Regions from separate parts of the Desulfofundulus sp. TPOSR genome, predicted to be linked through region 2. Evidence: predicted binding sites of a transcription regulator. Region 2 holds the regulator's gene; the other holds the start of a gene.
What was found. The regulator LexA, encoded in region 2, represses DNA repair genes until DNA is damaged. The targets are predictions, from matches to a motif close to CNAACANNTGTTNG.
Positions count from the first base shown of each region.

Region 1: recA (recombinase RecA) is a predicted target of LexA. The motif match lies at 2,089-2,102, and genes of this name have one in related genera.

Region 1 covers NZ_JAAOEF010000003.1:519,846-524,618, reverse strand. The annotation lists gene G7K71_RS13440 (ImmA/IrrE family metallo-endopeptidase) at 1-491, shown strand, start outside; gene G7K71_RS13435 (hypothetical protein) at 580-879, shown strand; gene recA (recombinase RecA) at 963-2,051, opposite strand; tRNA gene G7K71_RS13425 (tRNA-Val) at 2,424-2,498, opposite strand; gene G7K71_RS13420 (2-phosphosulfolactate phosphatase) at 2,665-3,447, opposite strand; gene G7K71_RS13415 (AarF/ABC1/UbiB kinase family protein) at 3,732-4,773, shown strand, end outside.
Region 2 covers NZ_JAAOEF010000001.1:151,346-156,118, forward strand. The annotation lists partial or broken gene G7K71_RS00905 (sigma 54-interacting transcriptional regulator) at 1-1,695, opposite strand, end outside; gene lexA (transcriptional repressor LexA) at 1,851-2,459, shown strand; gene G7K71_RS00915 (DUF1847 domain-containing protein) at 2,485-3,123, opposite strand; gene G7K71_RS00920 (succinate dehydrogenase/fumarate reductase iron-sulfur subunit) at 3,188-3,841, opposite strand; gene G7K71_RS00925 (FAD-dependent oxidoreductase) at 3,844-4,773, opposite strand, start outside.

The sequences.
Region 1 (4,773 bases), on a different contig from region 2:
TGAAAACCGTGAAATCCCTCATCGAAAAACACGGCCTCCTCCACCCCCGCGAAATGGCCGAACGCTGCGGACTGCTGGTTCTGGAAATCCCCTACCGCCGCCTGCACGGCATTTCATTTTTCTTTGCTGGCTTGCGCGTGATTGCTGTCGACAGTTCATTGCCTCCTTACCGGAAAAACGGCACCCTGTTCCACGAAATTACCCACCAGATACTGCATCCCGGAATGACCCGATTTTTCATCGAGACAATCCCAACGAAGCGTCCGGCCAGGTACGAACTCGAAGCGGACCTTGGCGGCCTCATTTATGCACTGATGTGGGACAGGCAGGGGTTCGAGGACTCCGGGTACAACGTGTACCGGTTTGCGGAGCTGTACGGTTTCTGTCGGGCCGCGGCGAACCTGGTAATCAACAATCTCGAAACCAGGGGGCCGGAATTGCTGAGAATCATGGGATACGAAGTGCCGGACCCGGAGGATTGGGTACCGTAGGGAATTTACGGGATAAAGGAAACGAATGGAGGCAGATAGCCAAGAGAACCGCTGGATAGCGGGTTTTGTATTTTAGGGGGCTTTCGACGTGAACCGACAAATTAAAGATTTTGATATAAAGGTTAGTTTTGTTGGTTTAATAATAATGCTTTTTGCTGTTGTTGGCGCCATTGAGATAATGCAGTATTTTTGGGGAAGTCCAGGAGACACACCGTTTATTATTCTCATTTTTCTTATAAATTTTCCGGTATTTGGTACACTTTGGTTGGTCAAAAACTCTATTGAAAACTTTAAAAAACGTATCGCATTACAGCAAGAATTAGAGTTAATGCGAAAAGAATTAACGGCAGCTAAAAGTGATTTAGACGTATTACGAAGGAGGGATTAATTGTAACTATATACCATATGGTAGTGGTAATGGGCAAGTTGCCAAACTCCGTAGTCAGGCCAATGAATCTAGGGACCCGGTTATCACTCCGGGTCCCTCGCCAGGTACACAACGTTGCTCTCAGGCGGGACGTTCTCCCCCGCATTATCAGACGCTGCCGCCCCCGCTCCAACTTTTTCCACTACCTTCCGGGCAAGCTCGGCCATTATTTCCGGGTGCGCCTTCAGGAACTTGCGCACGTTTTCGCGTCCCTGGCCCAGGTGCTCGCCGTTATAGGAAATCCACGCGGCCGATTTCTGGACTATCTTGTGCTCCAGGGCCATGTCCAGCACGTCCAGCTCCTTCGAGATGCCCTCCCCGTACAACAGGTCCACCACGGTCTCTTTGAACGGAGGCGCGACCTTGTTTTTGACGATTTTGATGGCCGTGCGGCTCCCGATCACTTCGCTCCCGTTCTTGATTGCCTCTTTCTTCCTCACGTCGAGCCGCATGGACGAGTAGAATTTGAGCGCCCTCCCGCCGGGCGTGACCTCGGGCACGGGACCGAACTTGTTGTCCCCTACCTTCTCCCGGAGCTGGTTAATGAAGATTACGACCGCCCTGTTTTTGGAGACCACCGCCGTCAGCTTGCGCAATGCCTGGGACATCAGGCGGGCCTGGAGGCCTACCTGCACTTCGCCCATTTCACCTTCAATTTCGTTTTTCGGCACCAGGGCGGCCACCGAGTCAATGACCACCACATCCACGGCCGAGCTCGTCACCAGCAAGTCGCATATCTCTAGGGCTTGCTCCCCGTAGTCCGGCTGGGAAACCAAGAGGTTTTCGATGTCCACCCCCAGGTTTTTGGCATACATCGTGTCCAGGGCGTGCTCCGCATCGATGAACGCCGCGATTCCGCCCGCTTTCTGGGCTTCGGCGATCACATGCAGCGCAACCGTGGTTTTGCCGGACGATTCAGGACCAAAAAGCTCGATGATCCGTCCCCGGGGCAACCCGCCCACTCCGGTCGCCAGGTCCAGGGACAGAATGCCCGTGGGTATCGCTTCAACGTTCATCTTCGGGTTCTCGCCCAGGCGCATAATAGCCCCGTTTCCGAACCTGGTTTTGATTTCGTTCAGCGCTCTCTCGAGAGCCTCTTCCCTCGTAGCCGGCTTCGATGCTGTTTTCGACATGGAAACCGCCTCCAACGGGTTTTTCCATATTGTACTACAAACAGGTGTTCCGGGGCAAAACAGAAACTGGAATTTAGGGAATTCTATAAAATTCCTAGCGGGAAAGATCAAGGTCAACATCGGTTAGCCTTAAAGAGGATGTCGAAAGAAAAAGTCGGGCGCACAGCCTCCGTTAAGGCCTAACCCGACTGTTGGATTTGCTAACCGTTTGCTAACCGATTTGCTAACGAACTATTTTGGACGCTTTGATTTTAAGGCATTCTAACTGGACTATTCTGGATAGTAAATATTTAACAATTCCCGCCCGGCCCTTTAAAATCAAGGTTTTTCGGGTAAAGCAAAAAGCCCCGTTTTCCGGGGCTCTGCTTTTCCTGGTGGGCACGGCTGGTTTCGAACCAGCGACCTCTTGAATGTGAGTCAAGCGCTCTCCCACTGAGCTACGCGCCCGTTTAACTGCGGGGTAATCCCCTCTGCATGTGTTATTTTAGCACATTTGCCGGCCAGATGCAAGAGGGAGGGAACCTGTTTTTTCATGCCACCCGCCAAAGCTCAAAGGCGGCAGCGTTTATTTTCCCGCATTTATTGTGCCCCGGGCAAAACGCACCTGGCAGCGTCAACACTTCTCAATGATGGGATAGCCATTTTCTTTTTTTGCCGCCTTTACCACCGGCACTACCTCGAAGGTGTTCAGGGAAGCGCACCAGTCCAGATCGGCTGCCAGCCCCATACTAAAAAGTTTGCGCCCGTGGTGGGAGCGGTTAAAAGCCCGGCGGGGGTTCTCTCGATAGGCTAGTGCCAGGTGCAGGGCGGCTACGGCGAGGTCGGCCAGATCCAGTGAAGGCGGCTGGTGGTTTGAACAAAGCCAGCCCGGGGCCATCATTTCCACCATCTCCAGCACCACCATTCCCGCCGCCAGGGTGTCTTCTAGAGAAAACTTCCCCTGCGTGCCGGCGCAAACCAGGGTTACGTCCCTGCCCAGGCGGCAGGCCTTTTGAGCTACAGCCCGGGCATTGAGCAGGCTTCCCACCAGCACCGTGTGGGCCCCTTCTATAGTGGCATTCAAGGCCCGGGTGCCGTTGCTGGTGGTAAGGACCAGCACTTTGCCGCCCACCACTTCCGGCGGGTATTCCAGGGGGGAGTTGCCGTGGGGAAAGCCGGGGATCTTTTCACCGCCCCGCTCACCTGCCAGCAGTACCGGTGTATTTTCCCCGGCCAGCCTGGCTGCCACCTCTTGAGCCTCAGCCGTGTCTACCACCGTAACCACGCCGCGGCAGCCGTGGGCTATGGCAGTGACAATGGTGCTGGTGGCCCGTAATACATCAAAGACCACCGCAGTACACCCGGCCAGTTCGGCCGGAACTATACTTTCGGCGGTGGGAAGAAGGTCGATGTGCATGACTGACCCTCCGTTAGCTTAAGCTCAGGAAGGGTGTTCCCGGGCCGGGGAAATTCGTGTACCGCCCTTGTGCGCGGAACTTCCCGGTGGGAAGGGTGGGAATAAGCCGGTACGGAAATATTATACCGCTTCCCGTTTTGAAGCGGCAAGAAAAACGAAGGGTACCTATGTATACAGATATATGCTGCATTTATATGCTGCATTCCAAAAGGGTTTTAAAAGGCGGTTGTGGAAAAAATAAGTAATGGCCGGCGGCGCCTGCCGGCAGTTCAGGGAGGATAGTCATGCAATTTCACCTGCGCAAAAGGTACAAACATTTTGCCCGCTACCGGGAAATAACCAACGTCCTGGTGCACCACGGTTTCGGTTATCTGGCCCACCAGTTGGGTCTTACCGAGTTCCTGGGCCTTAGCCGCCGGCACAAACTGGCTCGCCGGCTCTCCGACAAAGGGTCACTCAGGGTTGTGGAACGGCCCTCCCCGCCCGAAAGGCTGCGCCAGGCCCTGGAGGAACTGGGCCCAACTTTTATCAAGCTGGGGCAGATGCTTTCCACCCGCTCCGATCTGCTATCTCCGGAATATATTGCCGAACTGGAAAAGCTCCAGGACCAGGTGCCTCCTTTCCCCTTCGCCCAGGTGCGGGAGCGCATTCAAATGGAGCTGGGAGTGCCCCTGGAAGAAATCTTTGCCCATTTCGAAGCTACCCCCCTGGCCGCCGCTTCCATCGGCCAGGTCCACCGGGCAAGCCTGCGGGACGGCAGGCCGGTGGTAGTCAAGGTTCAGCGGCCGGGTACGGAAAAAATTCTTTTGACGGATATTGAAATCCTTTATGACGTGGCCCGGCTGGTGGACAGGCATGGACCCTGGCGGGAGCTTTATCGCTTCGAGGAAATGGTGGAGGAGTTTGAAAAGATCCTGCGGGAAGAGATGGACTTTACTGTGGAAGGGCGCCATGCCGATACCTTTCGGCAACATTTCGCCGGGGATAATACCGTCTATTTTCCGGTGGTTTACTGGGATTACACCACCAGCAAGGTGCTGACCATGGAGTACGTAGAGGGAGTCAAGCTGACCCATCCGGAAGAGTTGGCCCGCGGCGGCTTTGACCGGCGGGTGGTGGCCAGGCACCTGGCCGGCGCCCTGCTGCGGCAGATCCTGCTGCACGGTTTTTTCCACGGCGACCCCCACCCGGGTAACCTGGCCGCCCTGCCCGGTGGGAGGATAGCTTTTATGGACTTTGGCATTGTGGGGCGCCTGAATGAAGAGATGCGGGAAAAAATAGGCGCTCTGGTTTTGGGGTTGGTCCGGCGCAACACTGCCCAGGTGG
Region 2 (4,773 bases):
AATCTTCAGTTCGACTTTTCTTTAGCTTGTTATACAGTGTGGCCAGGGAAATATTCAGCGCCTGGGCGGCCCGCCGCTTGCCTTCCACACTGGTGCCAAATTTGGCGATAGCTTTTCTGATCAGCAATTGTTCCATCTGATCAATGGGGATAAGCTCAATATCCCGTTCCGGGGATGCCTTAAACTGGCTGACATGTTGGATAAAATGTTTCTTGGTAAAAATCTCTTCGTCTACGGTCACCATCACCCGTTCAAAGACATTTTCCAGTTCCCGCACATTTCCAGGCCAATCGTAGCTGTAGAGAATTTCCTCGGCATCCTTGGACAAACCCTTCACTTTTTGCCCAGTTTGCGGTTAAGTTTGATAATCAAGTTGTTGATCAAAATAGGTAAATCTTCCTTGCGCACCCGCAAGGGCGGAATGGTAATTTCGACTACGTTTAGCCGGTAGTAGAGGTCTTCCCGGAACCTGCCCTGGCGGATTAATTCCCGCAGGTTGCGGTTGGTGGCCGCAATAACCCGTACATCCACTTTAATGGTCTGGGTGCCTCCCACCCGCTCAAACTCCATTTCCTGCAAAACCCGGAGCAGTTTTCCCTGCAAGTTCAGGTTCATATCACCAATTTCATCGAGAAAAATGGTTCCACCATGGGCCAGTTCAAACTTGCCGATCTTGGATTTAACGGCTCCGGTAAAGGCTCCCTTAGCGTACCCGAAAAACTCGCTCTCCAAAAGGCTGTCCGGGATGGCGGCACAGTTAACCTTAATAAACGGCTTATCCCTGCGGGGGCTGGCATGATGGATGGCATGGGCAAACAACTCTTTACCCGTACCGCTCTCTCCCAGCAACAGAACGGTGGAGTTTGTACGGGCTGCCCTCTCAGCCACCTGGATACAGCGACGCAATTCGGCACTGTTGCCCAGGATATCGGCAAAAGTGTATTTACTGGTGGTAACCTGGCCGAATTTATCGGAGAGATTCTCGATAATGCTGGTGCTCTGGCGCAATTGTTCCATTAAATTCATGACGTCGGTAAAGTGCTGAAAAACCACCACCGCTCCTTCCATCTTGCCATCCACAAAGATGGGGGCGGCGTTGGAAATGACTTCCGCATTGCTCCCCCCTACCTTTGTACGGTGCCCCACCACGCTGCGGCCGGTGCGCAACACCGTGGCCAGAGCTCCATCGGGGGAAGCTTCAAAAATATTCTGTCCAATCCTTTCCTTTTCGCTGATGCCGGTAATCCGGGTAAAGGCCGGATTGACGTACTTGATCACCCCGCGGGAGTCCGCCACTTCGATGGCCTCCTGGACCGAATCCAGGATGGCGGCCAGTTCTCCCTGCACCCGCCGTGCTTCAAGCAACTTCTCCTTTTCCCTTAATACGGCCAGCATAAGATCCAGCGCCCGGGCCTCCATGATGGACGTTCCCCGCGGCTTTATCCGGTGCAGGTTCATCTGGGTCTCCGGATCTCCGGTAGCTTCGATCAAAACATCCACGCCAGGCAGGCGCACCATTTCCATATAATCGGCAGTGGTAAAAACCCCGTCCGCAGCCGCAGCTTTAATTCCCGGTGATGAAGGATCGGGATCGGCCACCCCCAAAATTTCCACATCTCCCACAGCCTTTAACATGCGGTAAATGGAATAACCGTCTTCATTGCCTCCGATAATGGCTACGGTCAACCTGGGCATGCCGCTTCACCTTCTACGTGGTCCAAATTTACGGGATTATTTCGACGCTTTTTTTCTAATCCCTTCTAAAAAATAAAAAACATTAATTTCGAACAACTGTTTTTTCACCAAGACCTTTATGGTATAATTCAAAAAAAAAGGGAGGTTGACGGGTTATGAACACCGCACTCACTCCCCGGGAGAAGATTATTTTAGAAGTAATTAAAGAAAACATCCGTACCAAAGGCTATCCCCCTTCGGTTCGGGAGATCGGTCAGGTAGTCGGGCTGAAATCCAGTTCTACAGTACATCACTATTTAAAGCGTTTAGAAAACAAAGGCCTATTACGCCGGGATCCCACCAAACCCCGAGCATTAGAACTACGGGAGCATACTTTGCCCTTAAGCCAGCCCGTGCGGATGGTCCCCCTTTTGGGACGGGTGGCTGCAGGTGAACCCATCCTGGCCGTAGAAAACCAGGAAGATGTTTTTCCCCTGCCGGCTAGTTTCACCGGAGAAGGAGAATTCTTCATGCTTACCGTCCGGGGCGACAGCATGATTGAAGCCGGCATCCTGGATGGAGACCTGGTGGTGGTCCGGCGCCAGCCCAGCGCCGACAACGGGGACATTGTGGTAGCCCTTCTGGAAGACGAAGCCACGGTAAAAAGATTCTTCCGGGAGAACGACCATATTCGCCTGCAACCGGAAAACAAGGCCATGTCTCCCATCAGGGTAAAAAACCCGCTAATCCTGGGCAAGGTAGTGGGCTTGCTGCGTAAACTTTAAATTTAAAACCCCTCCCCCCTGTCCCTTAATCTGACTTTTTGTAAGCTGCCAGCTTCGGGGTATAATAATGGGCAGCGTAAACGGCTCCCAGGGGATTATGGGCCAGCACCCGGTCCTTGACTGCCAGAACGGTAACCGGAGCTGCCGAATATTTGATGAATAAACTATCGTGACCGACACAAAGGCCCAATAAAACGTTCAATTCCGTCCCGGCCCGGTTCAATATGTGCGCCTGCGCGATAGGATTGCACATGGGTTCAAATTGACCGGGGCGGACCTTTTGTTCGTCCCGTATACCTAAAAACTCTTTGGGCGTAGAACCGGTCTTGCACATTACCGATTCGACAACAAATCCTGCCTGCTTGAAAATCTTTGCTACCTCGGCTGCTTCCCTGCGCAACCCAACGCAGAAGGCCAGGCCCAATCTGGTAAAGCCAGCCATGCGGCTGAACTGGATGATTTCCTCCAGCCTGGTCCATCTGCGGTAACCGGCAGATTCAGTTAAGGCCGAGTTAAGGGCTAGATTAAATACGCCCGGTTCCTGGTATTCCTTTCTGGCTTCCTCATAAACGCTGCCTTCGGATTTCATGGGACAGTGCTCCGGAATCTTCCCCGCCTGACCCGTGTAGCAAGCATAAATTCCACATTCTGCACACCTGCTCATCATGGTTCACTTCCTTTCTCAAGCGCAAAGGAATGGCACGTTAATGGCCATTCCTTTGTCTGATTTATAAGTGGCATACGTCCTCAGGCACCGTGATTCCTTTGGGACATTTCTCAGGTAAATTTTTAATAAATAGCCTTAAAATGTCACGAGGTACCTTCATCAACTGCAGGCGGGCGGCACCCAGGGCATCCCGGGGATCCAGGGCCAGCCGCAAACCCTTCACCACGGCCGCCGGTTTTACTTCTCCGGGATCGTCCATGGCTGCGTGACAAACCCCACAGAGAATGCAGGTAGCCGGGCTTTCCAGTTTCCGTGCCACCTCCGGCGCCATGCGACCGTCGTGATTGTCCCGGATAACCACCCAGGGAACTACTGCTTTAAGAGATTCAAAGAAGGGGTCCAGATCCACCACCAGGTCTTTCAGCTGCCTGAAATGGGGTAGCGGCTCCAGGGTAATGCGTCCGCCCTCAGTTATGGCGTTACGAATCAGGGTCTGGCAGGCCAGGCCGGGGCGCCCGTTGATACAAAGGGCACAGGAACCACAAATGGCGCTGCGGCAGGAGCGGCGAAAGGATAACCCGGGATCCTGCTGCCAGGCCTGCAGCAGGGCATCCAGCACCGTGTTATGCTCTTCCACCAACACGGTAAATTCTTGAAAGTAGGGTTTTACATCCACTCCGGGGTTAAAGCGGCAGATGTTTAACACCACGTTCATTCCTAGTACCCCCTCTCCTGCGGTGCATAACGGGTGATCTTCACCGGACCGTTACTGAACTCCGGTCCGTCTTTCCCGCGGCGCACAAAAGTATGGCACAGCCAGTTCTGATCATCCCGCTGCGGATAGTCAAGCCGGTAATGGGCTCCCCGGCTCTCGGTGCGGCGCAACGCCCCCCGGGCAATGACTTCACACAAATCTAAAAGGTACCCTACCTCAAGATAATCCATCAGGGCGTAGTTAAAGGGTTGCATTCCGCCGGGGGCCTTAAGCCTTTGGTAACGTTCTTTTAGTACAGCCAGCCGGTTAACCGCATCTTCCAGCTCACTGCCCACCCTGAATACCCCAACCTGGTTGGTCATCAGGTTGGTCATCTCCTGCCGGATGGCAAAAGTGCTGTCCTCCTGAACCCCTTGTCCCCGACCGGCTAACAGGGATGACCAGGATTCATAAGCACGGGTTATGGTTGCTGCAGAAAGGGTTGGCCAGGGCTCCTGGCGGGCCAGTTGGGCAGCCCGGTGACCAGCCCGCCGGCCAAAAACCACCGTCTCCAGCAGGGAATTGCCCCCCAGCCGATTGGCCCCGTGCACGCTCACATTGGCCACCTCGCCTGCGGCCAGAAGGCCGGGCAAACTGGTCATACCCCAAACATCGGTGCGTACTCCGCCCATACTGTAGTGCTGGGCCGGTTCGATGGGCATGGGTGCCCTGGCGGGATCCACCCCGGCATACCGGATGGCCAGATCCCGCACCTGGGGCAGGCGTTCCGCCACCAGGGCCTCTCCCAGGTGGGTTAGATCCAGATGCACGTACTGTCCCTCAAATCCGCGCCCCTCCTTAATCTCCTTGAAAATGGCCCGGGAAACCACATCCCGGGGAGCCAGTTCCATCTTCTGAGGTGCGTAATGAACCATAAACCGTTCACCGTCATA